3 regions of the Klebsiella sp. RIT-PI-d genome follow, and region 1 is predicted to be linked to each of the others. Evidence: predicted binding sites of a transcription regulator. Region 1 holds the regulator's gene; each other region holds the start of a gene.
What was found. Region 1 encodes PhoB, which activates phosphate uptake and scavenging genes when phosphate is short. Its sites were predicted from a motif close to CTGTCATAAAACTGNCNNAT; they were not measured.

Region 1 (6,245 bases):
CAGCAGGCGTATGATTAACGGCGTTGTAGACCAGATTAGAGATCGCGCTACGTAGCTGTTCCTCATTACCCAACACGCTGAGTGTGTTATCCACGGTAAAATGCAGCGTATGCTGGTCATGACTCAGGGTCTGTGCTTCCCGCTCGATAACGCGCAGCATCATCGGAACATCAATTTTTTCATTCAGCACCAGCGCAGGCGCAGCTTCAATTTTAGACAGGGTCAACAACTGCTTCACCAGTGACTCCATACGCTGCGTCTGCTCACGCATGGTATGCAGCGCTTTCTCTCTTGGCGCGCCTTCCAGCGTTTGCTCCTGCATCATTTCCAGATAGCCCTGTAACACGGTCAGCGGTGTACGCAATTCATGACTGACGTTGGCAAAAAAGTTGCGTCTTGCCCCTTCAAGCTGGTGCATTTGAGTGGTATCTCGCGCCACCATCAGACGTTGATTTTCACTGTAAGGCATCACGCGAAATTCAAGATGACGGCCATTACTCAGGATCAAATTGAGCGGCTTGCTGAAATCACGTTGCTTAAGATAAAGCGTAAATTCGGGGTAACGCAGCAGGTTGAGAATATTTTGCCCATTATCGTCCGGCCAGCGCAGCCCGAGAACCTGCTGTGCAAGGCCGTTACACCAGAAGATAGTGCCCTCTTCGGTGGTCAGAACCACGGCGTCCGGCAGCGATTCGGCTCCGCTGCGAAAGCGTTTAATCAGATTACCCAACTCGCGGCGGCGCTTTTTATTACGCATCTGCATTAGATGCAGCCCGTAAAGCAGCGGCTCCCAGCTTCCGCGCCCCGGCGGCGGCGTCATACTGCGATCAACCCATAGCCACCACGACAGTCGCAGTAAATTGAGAAAGTGCCACACCAGCAGCCCCGTGACGGATGCCAGCAAAAACCACGGCAGATAGCCAAAAAAGGCGCCGAGCACCAGCGCGGGCAGGCAGCAGACGATGAGTTCAAAAACCAGCCTTTTCCATGACAGACGTTCCAGCACGCGTCACACTCCTGTCAGGTATCAAAAACGGGTGGAAAAACGATAACCCGTGCCGCGAACGGTTTGAACCATGCGATCGTGTCCGCCCTGCTCCAGCGCTTTACGCAGGCGGCGAATATGCACATCTACCGTGCGATCTTCGACGTAGACGTTGGTTCCCCAGACGTGGTTCAGCAACTGCTCGCGGCTGTAAACGCGCTCAGGATGGGTCATGAAAAAGTGCAGGAGTTTAAATTCAGTCGGCCCCATATCAAGCGGGCTTTCACCAGCCATTACCCGGTGCGAGGAGGGATCGAGACTTAATCCCTGCATCTCAATCACTTCATCAACCGCCATCGGGGAGATGCGGCGCATAACCGCCTTGATCCGCGCCACTAACTCTTTAGGTGAAAACGGTTTGGTGACGTAGTCATCAGCGCCGGTTTCCAGTCCGCGGACGCGATCTTCTTCTTCACCGCGTGCCGTCAGCATCACAACCGGGATTTCACGCGTGAGCGCTTCACGCTTGATATGTTTAATAAACTGGATGCCGGAACCGCCGGGGAGCATCCAGTCCAGCAGGATCAAATCGGGCCAGGGTTCATTGAGCTGGTTCACCGCACTGTCATAATCTTCTGCTTCGACGGGCTGAAAACCATTTTGCTCGAGGACAAAGCAAACCATTTCACGAATTGGAGCTTCATCTTCTACGACCAGAATACGTCTCGCCATTTTTTACCCTGTTTATCATTATGGATAGCGATATCATTATGCGTCAGATTTGTGACAGATTTATGAAAAAGATCCCCTGATGACGTTAGCATAACGGAGATATGACAGAGCGGCTTCGCCCTGCCCGCATGAAACGTTATAATCGGCGCTACGCTTTTTTGCCACGGAATCGACATGCGCATCATTCATACTTCAGACTGGCATCTCGGCCAGAATTTCTACAGTAAAAGCCGTGCCGCCGAGCATAAAGCTTTTCTTAGCTGGCTGCTGGATACAGCACAAACGCATCTGGTCGATACGATTATTGTGGCCGGCGATATTTTTGATACTGGCTCGCCGCCGAGCTACGCCCGCGAAATGTATTATCAGTTTGTGGTCGACTTGCAAAAAACTGGTTGCCATCTTGTGGTGCTGGCGGGAAACCATGATTCTGTCGCCACCCTGAATGAGTCACGCGATATTCTGGCGTTTCTTAATACCACGGTAATTGCCAGCGCAGGCCATGAACCGCAAATGCTTTTGCAGCGTGACGGCACGCCCGGCGCGGTATTCTGCCCGGTGCCCTTTTTACGTCCGCGCGATATGGTCATCAGCCAGGCGGGGCAGTCTGGTAGCCAGAAACAGCAGCGTTTACTCACGGCTATTACTGACTATTATCAGCAGCAGTATCAAAATGCCTGCGCGCTGCGAGGCGACCTGCGCCTTCCGATTATTGCCAGCGGTCACCTGACCACGGTTGGGGTGAGTAAAAGCGAGTCGGTGCGCGACATTTATATCGGCACCCTCGATGCGTTTCCGGCGCAAAACTTCCCGCCGGCGGACTATATCGCGCTGGGACATATTCACCGCGCGCAAAAAATTAACGGCAGCGAACATATTCGCTACTGTGGCTCCCCCATCTCCCTGAGCTTTGATGAGACGGGCAAACGCAAGAGCATTAATCTGGTCACCTTTGAGCAGGGAACCCTGGTCGAGGTAATGCCACTTGAGGTTCCGGTTACGCAGCCGCTGGCCGTTATCAAAGGGGATTTTGCAGGAATTACTGACCAGCTCATGCAGTGGCGCGATGCGCCTGCCACGCCAACCACCTGGCTGGATATTGAAATTACCAGTACCGAATATCTGCATGATATTCAGCGCCAAATCCAGACTCTGACGGCGGATTTACCCGTCGAGGTATTGTTAGTCCGCCGCAGTCGCGAGCATCGCCAGCGGATCCTGGAAGGCGAAGTGCGCGAAACGCTCAGCGAGCTCACGGTAGAGGACGTTTTTGAACGCCGCCTCGCCCAGGAAGATCTTAATGACGCTCAGCAAAAACGCCTGTTTACGCTTTTCGGTCAGACGCTGGAAACCCTGTCTGATGAGGATCAAGTATGAAAATTGTCAGCCTGCGCCTGAAAAACCTTAACTCCCTGAAAGGCGAATGGAAAATTGACTTTACCGCTGAGCCGTTCGCCAGCAACGGGCTGTTCGCCATTACCGGCCCCACCGGCGCCGGGAAAACGACCCTGCTGGATGCCATCTGTCTGGCGCTCTATCATGAAACGCCCCGCCTGAGTACGCTTTCACAGTCGCAGAACGATTTAATGACCCGTGATACCGCTGACTGCCTGGCGGAGGTCGAGTTTGAAGTGAAAGGCGAAGCTTATCGTGCCTTCTGGAGCCAGAATCGCGCACGAAATCAGCCTGGCGGTAATCTTCAGGCTCCGCGCGTGGAGCTGGCCCGCTGTGCAGACGGTAAAATTCTGGCTGATAAGGTGAAAGATAAGCTGGAACTGACCGCGACCCTGACCGGACTGGATTACGGCCGTTTTACCCGCTCAATGCTGCTTTCTCAGGGACAGTTTGCTGCTTTTTTAAATGCTAAACCGAAAGAGCGCGCCGAACTGCTGGAAGAACTGACCGGCACCGAGATCTATGGTCAGATCTCGGCTATGGTATTTGAAAAACATAAACTTGCCCGCATCGAGCTGGAAAAATACCAGGCGCAGGCGGCCGGTGTGGCGCTGCTCGATCGCGAGCAACATCAGGCCCTGGAGCAAGGTTTGCAGGTGCTTACTGACGAGGAGCGTCAGCAGCTAAGCCTGCAGGCTCAAAAGCAAAATCACCTGCACTGGTTAACGCGTCAGCAGGAGCTGCATGCAGAGCATTTACGTACGGCGGCCGCACGAGATCAGGCGCAGCAGGCGCTGGAGCAGGCGCAACCGCAGCTTAAGAAGCTGACGCTGGCCCAGCCTGCGGAGCAGCTGCGTCCCTTATGGATCCGCTGCCAGGAGCAGCAGGTTGCCGTGGCGCAAACCCAGCAGCAAGCGCAGGAAGTGAATACTCGCTTACAGAGTGTATTGATCCGACGCGCCCACCTGCGGGCCAGCGCCGAACAACGGCATACTGCGCTGCATATGACGCAGAAAACGCTGACTGACTGGCTACAGCAGCACGATCGTTATCGCGTCTGGCAGAGCGAACTGGCCGGCTGGCGTCACGCGTTCAGCCAACAGGCACGCGATAACGCCCAGCTGCGGCAAAAGCAGCAGCAGCTCATGGGTTATCAACAACAGCTGGCTGCACTACCGACGGTGGAACTCACTCTGAGCCCGGCGGAGGTTAGCGAAGCGCTTGCGCGTTTTACCCAGCAACGTCCGCTACGTCAGCGGCTGGGCGCCGTACATAGCCGCCTGATACCGCTACGTCATCGCCTCGCGCAGCTTCGAACAGCGGTTGAGACGGCACAAACGGAACATACCCGACTGACCCACTCGCTTACGCACCTGCGCCAGCGTTATAAAGATAAAGATCAGCTGCGGGCCGACGTGAAAACGATCTGCCAGCAGGAAGCGCTGATTAACGATCTGCAAAGTCAGCGTGCACATTTACAGTCCGGGCAGCCGTGCCCGCTGTGCGGCTCCACCGCCCACCCCGCCGTCGAGCAATACCGTACGCTTGAACTCAGTGTCAATCAGGCGCGTCTCGACGAACTGGAAAAAGAGGTCAGGGTGCTGGCTGATGAAGGCGGCAAAATTCGCGGTCAGGCGGACGCTATTCTGGTTCAGCAGCAACGCGATGAAGGCGAGATCAAGACGCTTGCTCAGGAGGAGCTAACGCTGATTGAGGAGTGGCAAACGCTCGGCGCAACGTTGCATATCGCGCTCCAGCCCCATGACGATATTGCACCGTGGCAGGATGAGCAGGCGCGGTACGAGCAGCAGCTTCATCAGCTCATCCAGCGCCAGCATCTGGAAAATCAGATCGCAGAGAGTCATCAGCAGGTTAGCGAGTTTGAGCACTATCTTACCGCCCAGCGTACCACGCTTGCTAACGCGTTGCAGACGCTGGCGCTGGACTGGCCTGCCGAAGGTGGGGAATCAGCCTGGCTGGCAGCACGCGAGGAGGAGGCGAGCACATGGCAGACCCGTCAGGCGGAGCTGACGTCGTGCCAGGAGGCGCTGGCGCAGCTTGTGCCGCTGCTCGACACCCTGCCGCAAACGGATGCCCCAGTGACGGATGGGCGGGTCCCGCTGGAAGGCTGGCGCACGGCGCATGATGACTGCGTTAAGCTGGAGAGCCAGTGGCACACTTTACAGCAGCAGGAAACGCTGGAAGTTTCGCGTCTGCAGCAGGCGCAAAAGCACTTTGATACCGCGCTCAGTGCCAGCCAGTTTACCGACAGCGCAGCGTTCCAGACCGCGTTGCTGGATGAACCGGTGCGTCGCCAGCTGGAGTCGTTGAAGCAAACGCTTGAGAATCAGCTTCAGCAGTGTCAGACCCTGGCGACGCAGGCGCAAAGCCAGCTTCAGGCGCATCAACAGCTGCTTCCCGCAGGGCTATCAGCGACACAAGATCCCGGGCAAATTCGGATAACGCTGGATCAGATTAATCAGCAACTTCGTGAAACTGGATTGCGTCTGGGTGAGATCCGCCAGCAACTGAAACAGGATGCGGATAACCGCCAGCATCAGCAGACATTACTGCAGCACATTGAACAAGCAGCCGGGGAAGTGGAAGACTGGAGCCTGCTTAACGGCCTGATTGGCTCTCGCGAGGGGGATAAGTTCCGTAAATTCGCCCAGGGCCTGACGCTCGATAATCTCGTCTGGCTGGCGAATAAGCAGCTTACCCGTCTTCACGGGCGCTATTTATTAAAGCGCAAAGTGAGCGATACGCTGGAGCTTGAAGTGGTGGATACCTGGCAGGCCGATGCCGAGCGCGATACGCGCACGCTTTCCGGCGGGGAAAGCTTCCTCGTCAGTCTGGCACTGGCGCTGGCGCTTTCTGATTTGGTCAGCCATAAAACCCGCATCGATTCACTGTTCCTCGACGAAGGATTCGGCACTCTCGACAGTGAAACGCTGGATGCCGCGCTGGATGCGCTTGACGCCCTGAATGCCACCGGAAAAACCATTGGCGTTATCAGCCACGTAGAGGCTATGAAAGAACGTATTCCGGTGCAGATCAAGGTGAAAAAGGTGAACGGTCTGGGCTACAGCAAGCTGGATAAATCCTTTGCAGTAAGGGAGTAGTCTTTTACAGG
Region 2 (6,245 bases), 370 kb from region 1:
CCTCACTGCTGGAAGCGGCAAGCCTTAGCCCGGCACAATTGCGCCGCTTCCATCATAACGATCCGCTTCATGTACGCACGCTACTGGCGAAGCCCCTGCGCGGACAACAGCTGGTGGTGACGGAAGGTATTTTCAGCATGGATGGCGACAGCGCTCCGCTTGCCGATATCCATCGTGCCGCGCATGAGGCCGGGGCGTGGCTGATGGTGGATGATGCCCACGGTATCGCGGTCAGCGGCCATGAGGGGCGCGGCAGTTGCGATGTGCAACAGGTGCAGCCGGATCTGCTGATTGTGACCTTCGGCAAAGGCGTTGGCATTAGTGGTGCCGCGGTCTTATGCAGCGACATGGTGGCCGGGTATCTGCTGCAATTTGCCCGCCATCTGATTTACAGCACCTCGATGCCTCCCGCGCAGGCGATGGCGCTTCAGGCGGCGCTAGAGGTTATCCGCAGCGACGAAGGCCAGCAGCAGCGCGAAAAGCTTCAGCAGCATATCGCGCTTTTTCGCCGTGGCGCGGATGCGCTAAGCGTCGTTATGACTGACTCTGCCAGTGCCATCCAGCCGCTGATTGTCGGTGATAATGCGCGGGCATTACACATGGCTGGCGCACTTCGCGAGCAGGGATGCTGGGTAACAGCGATCCGCCCCCCCACGGTGCCTGAAGGTACGGCCCGATTGCGTTTAACCCTGACGGCGGCGCACAGCGCGGAAGACATCACACGATTACTGGAGGTGTTGCATGCCATCGGTGAATAAACAGGCGGTTGCCGCCACCTTTGGCCGTGCCGCTGCCGTCTACCAGCAGCATGATGAACTCCAGCGACAAAGCGCCGCCGCGCTGTTATCTGCCTTGCCTGAACAGCCGTTTCCACACGTGCTTGATGCCGGATGCGGACCGGGCGCGATGAGCCGCTACTGGCGCGGGCGCGGCAGTCAGGTTACCGCGCTGGATCTCTCCGCGCAGATGCTGGCTGAAGCGCAGCAGCAGGAAACTGCCCATCACTATGTGCTGGCCGATATTGAGGCGATCCCGCTGGCGCAGGCACAATTTGATCTTACGTGGAGTAATCTCGCCGTACAGTGGTGTGAGCACTTGCCGACGGCTATTGCAGAGCTGTATCGCGTCACGCGTCCCGGCGGCTATGTGGCTTTTACCACGCTGGTGAGCGGCTCGCTGCCTGAAGTGACTCAGGCCTGGCAGGCGGTTGACGGCGGCAGGCACGTGAATCGCTTTCTGACCCGCGAGGCTATTCACGAGGCATTATCCGGCTGGCGCTATCGTGCTCATGAGCCGTCAATCAGCCTGTCGTTCCCGGATGCGCTTAGCGCCATGCGCTCGCTCAAAGGCACTGGTGCAAGCCATCTGCATGACGGGCGGACACATCGGCCGCTGACCCGCAGCCAGCTGCGCGAGCTTCAACTGGCGTGGCCGCAACACCAGGGGCATTGTCCACTGACCTATCATCTTTTTGCAGGAATTATTCAACGTGACTAACCGATTTTTCGTCACCGGCACCGACACTGAAGTCGGTAAAACCGTGGCCAGTTGTGCGCTGCTTCAGGCCGCGCGACGGCAGGGCACGATTGTCGCCGGGTATAAACCTGTTGCATCCGGCAGCGACACCACTGCTGAAGGTTTACGTAACAGTGATGCGCTGGCGCTTCAGCGCAACAGCAGCCTGCCGCTGGGCTATCATCAGGTGAATCCCTATACCTTTGCCGAACCGACGTCGCCGCACATTGTCAGCGCTGATGAGAGACGCCCTGTTGAAGCTGCAGTCCTCTCTGCCGGACTCCGGCAGCTTGAAACGCTGGCTGAATGGGTACTGGTCGAAGGGGCGGGGGGCTGGTTTACGCCGCTGTCATCGACACTCACCTTTGCCGACTGGGTAAAAACGGAGAAATTGCCGGTTATCCTGGTGGTCGGCATAAAACTGGGGTGTATTAACCACGCCATGCTGACCGCGCTGGCTATTCAGCAGGCAGGATTAACGTTCGCAGGCTGGATCGCCAACGATATTATCCCGCCGGGTCGTCGCCATCAGGAGTATCTCGCCACCCTCAGGCGCGTATTACCTGCGCCATTGTTGGGCGAGATCCCTTTTCTCGATGCTCCCCCGCAAGCATGCGATCTCGGGCAGTATCTTGATCTTAGCGCGCTGGTACCGGCGTCATCCACTGCGTGAAAAGTTGCTGGTCAAGCTGATTAACTTGTCCCTGCGCAACGTTACGGCCCTGGTGCAGCAGAAAAAAACGATCTGAAACGTGATGGATAAACGACAAATGCTGTTCTGCCAGCAGGATCGTTAACCCCAGTTCGCGTTTCAGGCGCAGGATAATCTCGCCCAGCTTATGTAAAAATGCCTGGCCCGCGCCGCGCGTAGGTTCATCAAGGATCAACAGCCGGGGCCGGGCGATTAGCGCATTTGCCAGTGCCAGCTGATACTGATTATCGTCTGACAAGGTGGCGGCCTTCGCCTGACGCAGCGTGCACAGCTCCGGGAATAAATCATATATTGTACTTTTGACCTCGCCATCGCCACTGGCAGCATGGGCAATATGCAGATTCTCCTCCACGGTCAACTGCGAGAAAATGCGCCGGTCCTGGGGGACATAGCCAATCCCCAGTGCACTACGATTCAGCGCCGAAAGCGGCAGCAGATCGCAGGGCGGCGCATTATTACCGTGCCAGACAATACTCCCGCTCTCGACCGGTAAAAAGCCGGTGATACAATTAAACAGCGTAGACTTTCCCATACCAGGTAGCCCCACTACGCTGGTACATTTTCCCGCCTGTAGCTCAAGCGTAATATTCCACAGCGTATGCTGACTGCCATAAAAATGATTCACAGCGCGCAGACTCAACATCGGTATCTCCTCAATTCAGCACCTGCAGTTCGACAGGCTGATGCTGCAAAAGGCTTGCCAGAGACAGTAGAATCGGTAAAAAAGATGCTTATTTCAGATAGCGCCTGAGATTAATACGCAAATGGTGCATCCTGCTATTGCCCACTGCACGTTGTCGGTGCCAGCGCAGTAAGATGTAGTGCAAAAGCCAGGCGGTAAAGTGCGTTTTATCAGCGCTCTTTAATCGCGAATCGGTAAAAAAAAGCAGTAAATATTTTTTATTCACGCAACTTACCCGCCGCTTCGTTTTTTGCCAGGGAGCGGCGGCAAAGGGCTGGCGTGAGTTATCCACTATTCCTGTGGATAACCTTGTGTATTAGAGTTAGAAAAGATGCGGTAAACGAGTAAATACGCGGCCTGCGCCTGAATTGGCGGCAAACGCGGCTTTTATAATATTTACATAAAATACAAACAGTTAAATAAAAGCAAGCGGTGCAAGAAAAGTGTCATCTGTTGCCATTAAACCGTCATGACGTTACTTGACAAAGTTAATAAACGAATTTTTCTGGGGATAACCCGTTTCAGGTGGCATTTTCCCGGCCTGGCGCTACGCTTTTGCTGATGTTTACATCAATAACGGGGAGAATTTTACGCTTACTGTTTTTTTATCCAGTATTAGCTGTTGGCAAAATCACCAGCGGCGCGTAAAATTATGCTCCTGCCCGCTTCATTCCTTTCAGGTAGCCATTAATGAGTAAACCGTTCAAACTGAATTCCGCATTTCGTCCATCTGGCGATCAGCCTGAGGCGATTCGTCGTCTTAAAATAGGTCTTGAAGATGGCCTGGCCCATCAGACGCTGCTTGGCGTAACCGGGTCAGGGAAGACGTTTACCGTCGCGAATGTCATTGCCGATCTTCAGCGGCCAACCATGGTGCTGGCGCCTAACAAAACGCTGGCAGCGCAGCTGTACGGCGAAATGAAAGAGTTCTTCCCGGATAACGCCGTAGAGTATTTCGTCTCCTACTACGACTATTACCAGCCGGAAGCGTATGTCCCCAGTTCCGACACCTTCATTGAGAAAGACGCGTCGGTCAACGAGCATATCGAGCAAATGCGTCTGTCGGCTACCAAAGCGCTGCTGGAGCGTCGGGATGTCGTCGTGGTGGCGTCCGTTTCGGCAATTTACGGCCTGGGCGACCCCGATTTGTACCTGAAAATGATGCTGCACTTATCCATCGGCATGATCATTAATCAGCGCGATATCCTGCGCCGCCTGGCAGAGCTGCAATACGCCCGCAACGATCAGGCGTTCCAGCGCGGAACGTTTCGCGTGCGCGGAGAGGTGATTGATATTTTCCCGGCAGAGTCTGACGATACGGCGCTGCGCGTTGAGTTATTTGACGAAGAAGTCGAACGCCTGTCGTTATTCGATCCGCTTACCGGACACATTGAATCCACCATTCAGCGTTTTACCGTCTATCCCAAAACGCACTACGTCACGCCGCGCGAACGTATTGTGCAGGCGATGGAAGACATCAAAGTTGAGCTGGCTGACCGGCGCAAAACGCTGATGGCGAACAACAAGTTACTTGAAGAACAGCGTATTACCCAGCGCACTCAGTTCGACCTCGAAATGATGAACGAACTGGGCTACTGCTCCGGTATCGAAAACTACTCGCGCTATCTTTCCGCGCGTGGGCCGGGTGAAGCGCCGCCGACGCTGTTCGACTATTTGCCCGCCGACGGTCTGCTGGTTATCGATGAGTCGCACGTGACTATTCCACAAATTGGAGGCATGTATCGTGGCGACCGGGCGCGTAAAGAGACCCTGGTGGAATATGGTTTTCGCCTGCCGTCGGCGCTGGATAACCGTCCGATGAAGTTTGAAGAGTTTGAAGGCCTGGCGCCACAAACCATTTACGTTTCCGCGACGCCGGGCAAGTATGAGCTGGAAAAGTCGGGTGACGACATTGTCGATCAAGTCGTTCGTCCTACCGGCCTTCTGGACCCCATTATTGAAGTGCGTCCGGTCGGCACCCAGGTGGACGATTTGCTCTCGGAAATCCGCGCGCGGGTAGCCATAAATGAGCGCGTTCTGGTAACCACCCTGACCAAACGTATGGCGGAAGACTTAACCGAATATCTGACCGAACACGGCGAGAAGGTTCGCTATCTCCACTCGGACATCGACACTGTGGAGCGTATGGAGATCATTCGCGACCTGCGCCTCGGTGAGTTTGACGTGCTGGTCGGTATCAACCTGCTGCGAGAGGGGCTGGATATGCCGGAAGTTTCGCTGGTCGCTATCCTTGATGCCGACAAAGAAGGCTTCCTGCGTTCCGAGCGTTCACTTATCCAGACCATTGGTCGTGCGGCACGTAACATCAACGGTAAAGCGATTCTGTACGGCGATAAGATCACGGCGTCGATGGAAAAAGCGATCGGTGAAACGGAGCGTCGCCGCGAGAAGCAGCAGCAGTACAACGAAGAACATGGCATTGTGCCGCAGGGCCTGAATAAGAAAGTCGTCGACATCCTGGCGCTGGGTGAGAACATTGCGAAGACCAAAGCCAAAGGCCGTGGTAAAGCGCGTCATCCGGTTGAGGACGATGCCGCACTGCCGCTGACGCCGAAAGCGCTACAGCAGAAAATTCACGAGCTGGAAGCGAAGATGATGCAGCACGCCCGGGATCTTGAATTTGAGGAAGCCGCACAAACGCGCGATCAGCTTCACCAGTTACGCGATCTGTTCATCGCGGCATCCTAGTGGAATAACGACCGGGACGGCGGGTTCCATGCCCGGTGGCGCTGGGTTTATCAGGCCTGTGGGAAGACCGGCCTGATAACGCTTAGTTCTGGCAGGCCGGATAAAGCGCAGCCGCCATGACCGTTAGTACGCTTATACGTGCGGGCTGTGCAGGGCTTTGAATTTTACCCACGCTCGTGCGCCTGGCTGTGCTTGTCGGTTATGCAAAAAGAACTGCGCGTCATGTAACTGTGCAATTCGCGTTACGATGCTTAATCCGAGGCCAATTCCCCCGTATCGGCTGTCCATACGCACAAATGCCTTACTCAACTCGCCGCTTTTTGACTCATCAATGCCCGGACCCTCATCTTCGACCACCAGCAGCGGCCCGTTTTCTGACTCAAGATAAATGCTGATAGCCGAACCGACCGGGCTGTAGCGATAGGCATTCTCCACCAGATTTCGCAGCAGGAAGCGTAATAACGTGGCATCTCCTGACACCGCAGCCTGACATTCAGCAGGCAGCACCAGCCGCTGCTGGCGCGGCGCCAGCATGGTTTCAAGCTCATCCTGCAGGGGCAGGATCACATCCGAATATAGCTCAACCCGCTGGTAACTCCCGGCGGAAAAGGATTGCCCGACGCGGGC
Region 3 (6,245 bases), on a different contig from region 1:
AACGCAAAATATTAAAATCAAATCTCTTGATGTACTAAAGGAGGCCACATCCCAATTAATGGATAAACTGCAGGAAGTCAAACAAAGCGCTGAAAAGCTTGATAGCTCCGAGGTGGGAGCTGGCAGTAAAACAGATCATTACTATAAAAAACTAAATCGGGAATGCAACCGAATTATTGTAAATGGTAAAAAATTAGAGAAAAATGGACTTTTGAAAAATTATAATGCTATTGCGCATGACACTCTCAAACTCAATCTTAATTTGGATAGATTTATTGGTTCGACGAAAATGACAAAGCAAGATCAAGCTGAGTTGCTAAACTTGCGAGATGTCGTTGGCTCCGCTGTTAAATCACAAACCTCCACTAGTACAAGTAATGGAATAGATTTAAATGGTACTTTAAGCGAGATAGCGAAAATGAGAAACCGAGCTCGCTAACAATGCTTCTGACCTTCTTTTCTGACGGTAATAACTCTGCTACCAGAAATGGAGTAACAAGCCATCGCTGAAACAAAAGCTTGCGCGCGCATGGTTATTGAGTCTTTATTTTTAGTGAAAAAAAATAGAAAAAACATCACGCTAGAATTTTCATCATCAAAATTCTGACTTTTTATACGACAAAAACGAATTCGTTAGCTAAAAATGTCTCATCACACACCCCAGGTGTCCCTGAAGCCGACATTTTGGCTAACATACATTTTTGATGAAAAAAATGTAGAATATTCAAAGTAAAACAGGATAAATTTGAGCGTAAATTATAGTCAGGATGCGTATGTTGAACAGTGCGATGAGCGTAGTGATCCTTGCGGCAGGCAAAGGCACGCGCATGTATTCCGATCTCCCTAAAGTGCTGCATACCCTGGGCGGTAAGCCCATGGTACAGCATGTCATTGATGCTGCTAATCATTTAGGTGCGACGAAGGTTCACCTTGTCTATGGTCACGGTGGTGCCTTGCTTAAACAAACGTTGCGTAACGATAATCTGAATTGGGTTCTCCAGGCAGAGCAACTGGGCACCGGTCACGCGATGCAGCAGGCCGCACCGTTTTTTGCCGACGATGAAGATATTCTGATGCTCTACGGTGATGTGCCGCTGATTTCAGTGGAAACGCTGCAACGGTTGCGTGAGGCAAAGCCGCAGGGCGGCATTGGTTTACTGACCGTTAAGCTTGACGATCCGAGCGGCTATGGTCGTATTACCCGGGAAAACGGGAAAGTGACTGGCATCGTTGAACATAAAGATGCAACCGAAGAACAGCGCCAGATCGCAGAGATTAACACCGGTATTCTTATCGCTAATGGCGCGGATATGAAACGCTGGCTGTCTAAACTTACCAATAATAATGTTCAGGGCGAATATTACATCACCGATATCATCGCCCTTGCCTGGCAGGAAGGGCATGAGATTGCTACCGTACATCCGCAGCGCCTGAGTGAAGTTGACGGCGTTAACAACCGTCTCCAGCTTTCGCGTCTGGAGCGCGTTTATCAGGCAGAGCAGGCAGAAAAACTACTGCTGGCGGGCGTTATGCTCCGCGATCCTGCGCGTTTTGATCTGCGCGGTACGCTGCAACACGGGCGTGATATTGAAATAGATACTAACGTTATCTTTGAAGGGAACGTCACGCTGGGGCACCGCGTAAAAATCGGCACCGGTTGCGTCATTAAAAACAGTACGATTGGCGATGACTGTGAGATAAGCCCTTACAGCGTGTTAGAAGAGGCGCATCTTGAGCAGGCCTGCACTATCGGCCCCTTTGCTCGTCTACGTCCCGGCGCTGAACTGCTGGAAGGCGCGCACGTTGGCAATTTCGTTGAGATGAAAAAAGCCCGTCTGGGTAGAGGATCTAAAGCGGGTCATCTGAGCTACCTCGGCGATGCGGAAATTGGTGATAACGTTAATATTGGCGCGGGTACTATTACCTGTAACTATGATGGTGCGAATAAGCATAAAACAGTTATCGGCAACGATGTCTTTGTGGGATCGGATACGCAACTGGTCGCCCCGGTAAGCGTCGGTGATGGCGTAACTATTGCCGCAGGCACCACCGTCACTCGCGATGTTGCCGATAACGAACTGGTATTAAGCCGTGTGCCCCAGACGAATAAAAAGGGCTGGCGACGTCCGGTGAAAAAGAAGTAAGACGTGGCAGACTCCACATTTTGTCAGCCTGATAAGGCATAGCCGAACTCAGGTAGACACAGGGCGAGGAGATAAAGATATATTTCCCGCCCAAAGGCAGCACCCATAAAAATAACCCCACTCTCTACAAGGCTCGGGGCGTCCGGTAAACGGACATACAGGTTGACCGACAACACATGGCGTAATGCCAAAATCGGAATCGAAAACTATGTGTGGAATTGTTGGCGCTATCGCGCAGCGTGATGTAGCGGAAATCCTTCTCGAAGGTTTACGTCGTCTGGAATACCGTGGCTATGACTCTGCGGGTCTGGCTGTGGTCGACAAAGAAGGGAATATGACCCGTCTGCGTCGCCTTGGTAAAGTTAATATGCTTTCTCAGGCGGCGGAAGAACAGCCGCTGCATGGCGGTACGGGGATTGCCCATACTCGCTGGGCAACCCACGGCGAACCTTCAGAAGTAAATGCTCACCCGCATGTCTCTGAACACATTGTGGTGGTACATAACGGGATCATTGAAAACCATGAACCGTTACGTGACATGCTTAAATCACGTGGTTATACCTTCGTCTCTGAAACTGACACCGAAGTGATTGCTCACTTAGTTCACTGGGAGCTGGAGCAAGGCGGGAGCCTGCGTGAGGCTGTTCTGCGTACGATACCGCAGCTTCGCGGTGCTTACGGCACGGTTATCATGGATACCCGCAAGCCGGACACGCTGCTGGCGGCACGTTCAGGCAGTCCGCTGGTCATCGGTCTCGGCATGGGTGAAAACTTTATTGCTTCTGACCAGCTGGCCCTGCTGCCGGTTACTCGTCGCTTTATCTTCCTTGAAGAAGGTGATATTGCAGAAGTGACCCGCCGTACGGTTTCCATATTTGATAAAACTGGCGCAGAAGTAAAACGTCAGGATATCGAGTCTAACCTGCAATATGATGCTGGCGATAGAGGCATCTATCGTCACTACATGCAGAAAGAAATCTATGAGCAGCCGAACGCGATTAAAAACACCCTGACCGGGCGTATTAATCATGGCGAGGTCGATTTAAGTGAACTGGGTCCGAACGCTAACGATTTGCTGGCGCAAGTTGAACATATCCAGATTATCGCCTGCGGTACGTCTTACAACTCGGGAATGGTTTCCCGCTACTGGTTTGAATCACTGGCCGGTATTCCATGCGACGTCGAAATTGCGTCGGAATTCCGCTACCGCAAATCTGCTGTGCGTCGTAATAGCCTGATGATTACCCTGTCTCAGTCAGGAGAAACCGCAGATACTCTGGCAGGTCTGCGCCTGTCCAAAGAACTCGGTTATCTTGGCTCTCTTGCCATCTGTAACGTTCCCGGCTCGTCGCTGGTGCGTGAATCCGATCTGGCAATGATGACGAATGCAGGCACTGAGATTGGCGTTGCTTCGACCAAAGCGTTTACCACGCAGTTGACCGTCCTGCTGATGCTGGTGGCCCGACTGTCCCGGCTGAAAGGGCTGGATGCGTCTGTTGAACACGATATCGTTCACGGGCTTCAGGCATTGCCAAGCCGCATTGAGCAGATGTTATCGCAGGATAAGCGTATTGAAGCGCTGGCGGAAGATTTCTCTGACAAACATCACGCGTTGTTCCTCGGCCGTGGCGATCAGTATCCCATCGCGCTGGAAGGCGCGCTGAAGCTGAAAGAGATCTCCTATATTCATGCAGAAGCTTACGCCGCTGGCGAGCTGAAACACGGACCGCTGGCGCTGATTGATGCCGATATGCCGGTTATTGTTGTTGCACCCAACAACGATCTTCTGGAAAAACTGAAGTCGAACATCGAAGAAGTTCGTGCTCGTGGCGGTCAGCTTTATGTTTTTGCCGACCAGGATGCCGGTTTCACCAGCAGCGATAACATGCATATTATTGAAATGCCGCATGTGGAAGAGGTCATTGCCCCTATTTTCTATACCGTTCCTCTTCAGTTACTGGCTTATCATGTTGCCCTGATAAAAGGTACGGATGTCGATCAGCCGCGTAATCTGGCGAAATCCGTTACCGTTGAATAACGAATAATTTCTTTTTATAAGGCGACTGCCCCTGGGATGTCGCCTTTTTTATGCCTGAAACAATAAAAATTTTGTCATATTCCGTTTTTTAAACCGCAGTCCTCCGGATAAAAAAGGCGATAAACCCAATCGGTCTTAAATAAATACAGTTGTTTTTCATGAGGTTAAAAAAACAAGCCTCATTGTCATTAAACTGTCATGAACATTACATATAACTGTCACCAGATTGTCCTACTTTGCTCCTCGTAGCCACTTAACAATGATTTACGAATCCCAGCAGGAGACATTATGAACGTTATGCGTACCACTGTCGCAACGGTTGTCACCGCAACCTTATCCATGAGCGCTTTCGCTGTTAACGCGGCAGCAAGCCTGACAGGTGCAGGTGCAACTTTTCCTGCGCCGGTGTATGCCAAATGGGCCGACACCTACAACAAATCTACCGGCAATAAGATTAACTATCAGGGTATTGGTTCCTCCGGCGGCGTAAAACAGATCATCGCTAACACGGTCGACTTCGGGGCATCAGATGCGCCGCTGTCTGACGAAAAGCTCCAGCAGGAAGGTCTGTTTCAGTTTCCGACCGTTATCGGCGGCGTCGTTCTGGCCGTTAACATTCCCGGCCTGAAATCAGGTGAGCTGGTTCTGGACGGTAAGACGCTGGGCGACATTTATCTCGGTAAAATTAAGAAGTGGGATGATGCGGCTATCACCAAACTGAACCCGGGTCTGAAACTGCCTTCGCAGAATATCGCAGTCGTTCGCCGTGCCGACGGTTCTGGTACTTCTTTCGTGTTCACCAGCTATCTGGCGAAAGTGAACGAAGAGTGGAAATCTAAAATTGGCGCAGGCTCGACGGTAAACTGGCCAACCGGTCTGGGCGGTAAAGGCAACGACGGTATCGCCGCGTTTGTCCAGCGTCTGCCAGGGTCCATTGGCTATGTCGAATACGCCTATGCGAAGCAAAATAATCTGGCTTACACCAAATTGATTTCTGCGGATGGCAAGCCGGTCAGCCCGACGGAAGACAGCTTTGCTAATGCAGCAAAAGGTGTGGACTGGAGCAAATCTTTTGCGCAGGACCTGACGAATCAGAAAGGTGACGAAGCGTGGCCGATTACCTCCACCACGTTCATTCTGATCCATAAAGAGCAGAAAAAACCTGAGCAGGGTGTTGAAGTGCTGAAGTTCTTCGACTGGGCATATAAAGACGGTGCTAAACAGGCAAACGATCTGGATTACGCCAGCCTGCCGGATAACGTAGTTGAGCAGGTTCGCGCTGCATGGAAAACCAACGTGAAAGACAGCAGCGGTAAAGCGCTGTACTAATAAGCCAGACTGACGAACATGGCGGGCGGCAAAGTGCTTACCCGCCTTACAGCTACACACTGTAGGCCCGGCAAGCGTCATGCTACCGGGCATATTCGTAAGGCGTCGTTAACTAAAGAGTAATTTATGGCTGCAACCAGGAGTGTATTTAACCCACCGGGTAAAAAGGGTGACATGATATTCAGCGCGCTGGTAAAACTGGCTGCGCTGATCGTGCTATTGATGCTGGGCGGTATTATCGTCTCCCTGATCATTTCGTCCTGGCCCAGTATTGAGAAGTTTGGTTTCTCATTCCTGTGGACCAAAGAGTGGGATGCTCCGAATGATATCTACGGTGCGCTGGTACCGATTTACGGCACCCTGGCGACCTCTATTATTGCCCTGCTGATTGCCGTGCCTGTCAGCTTCGGCATTGCACTATTCCTGACTGAGCTGGCTCCGGCCTGGCTTAAGCGCCCGCTCGGGATTGCGATCGAACTGCTGGCGGCGATCCCCAGCATTGTCTACGGCATGTGGGGGCTGTTTATTTTCGCTCCGCTGTTTGCCACCTATTTTCAGGAGCCGGTCGGCAATATTCTGTCCAATATCCCGTTCGTTGGTGCGCTGTTCTCTGGCCCGGCCTTTGGTATTGGTATCCTGGCCGCAGGCGTGATCCTCGCCATTATGATTATTCCCTACATTGCGGCGGTGATGCGCGATGTGTTTGAACAAACCCCGGTGATGATGAAAGAGTC

Region 2: uvrB (excinuclease ABC subunit UvrB) is a predicted target of PhoB. The motif match lies at 3,363-3,382, and genes of this name have one in related genera.
Region 3: pstS (phosphate ABC transporter substrate-binding protein PstS) is a predicted target of PhoB. The motif match lies at 4,365-4,384, and genes of this name have one in related genera.

The regions. Positions count from the first base shown of each region.
Region 1 covers NZ_LGIT01000009.1:111,349-117,593, reverse strand. Annotated here, with positions in the region: gene phoR (phosphate regulon sensor histidine kinase PhoR) at 1-1,006, opposite strand, end outside; gene phoB (phosphate response regulator transcription factor PhoB) at 1,028-1,717, opposite strand; gene sbcD (exonuclease subunit SbcD) at 1,892-3,094, shown strand; gene sbcC (exonuclease subunit SbcC) at 3,091-6,234, shown strand.
Region 2 covers NZ_LGIT01000009.1:482,837-489,081, forward strand. Annotated here, with positions in the region: gene bioF (8-amino-7-oxononanoate synthase) at 1-758, shown strand, start outside; gene bioC (malonyl-ACP O-methyltransferase BioC) at 742-1,497, shown strand; gene bioD (dethiobiotin synthase) at 1,490-2,188, shown strand; gene AC791_RS08910 (ABC transporter ATP-binding protein) at 2,154-2,870, opposite strand; gene uvrB (excinuclease ABC subunit UvrB) at 3,600-5,618, shown strand; gene pmrB (two-component system sensor histidine kinase PmrB) at 5,751-6,245, opposite strand, start outside.
Region 3 covers NZ_LGIT01000004.1:453,019-459,263, reverse strand. Annotated here, with positions in the region: gene AC791_RS05325 (hypothetical protein) at 1-439, shown strand, start outside; gene glmU (bifunctional UDP-N-acetylglucosamine diphosphorylase/glucosamine-1-phosphate N-acetyltransferase GlmU) at 774-2,144, shown strand; gene glmS (glutamine--fructose-6-phosphate transaminase (isomerizing)) at 2,353-4,182, shown strand; gene pstS (phosphate ABC transporter substrate-binding protein PstS) at 4,471-5,511, shown strand; gene pstC (phosphate ABC transporter permease PstC) at 5,638-6,245, shown strand, end outside.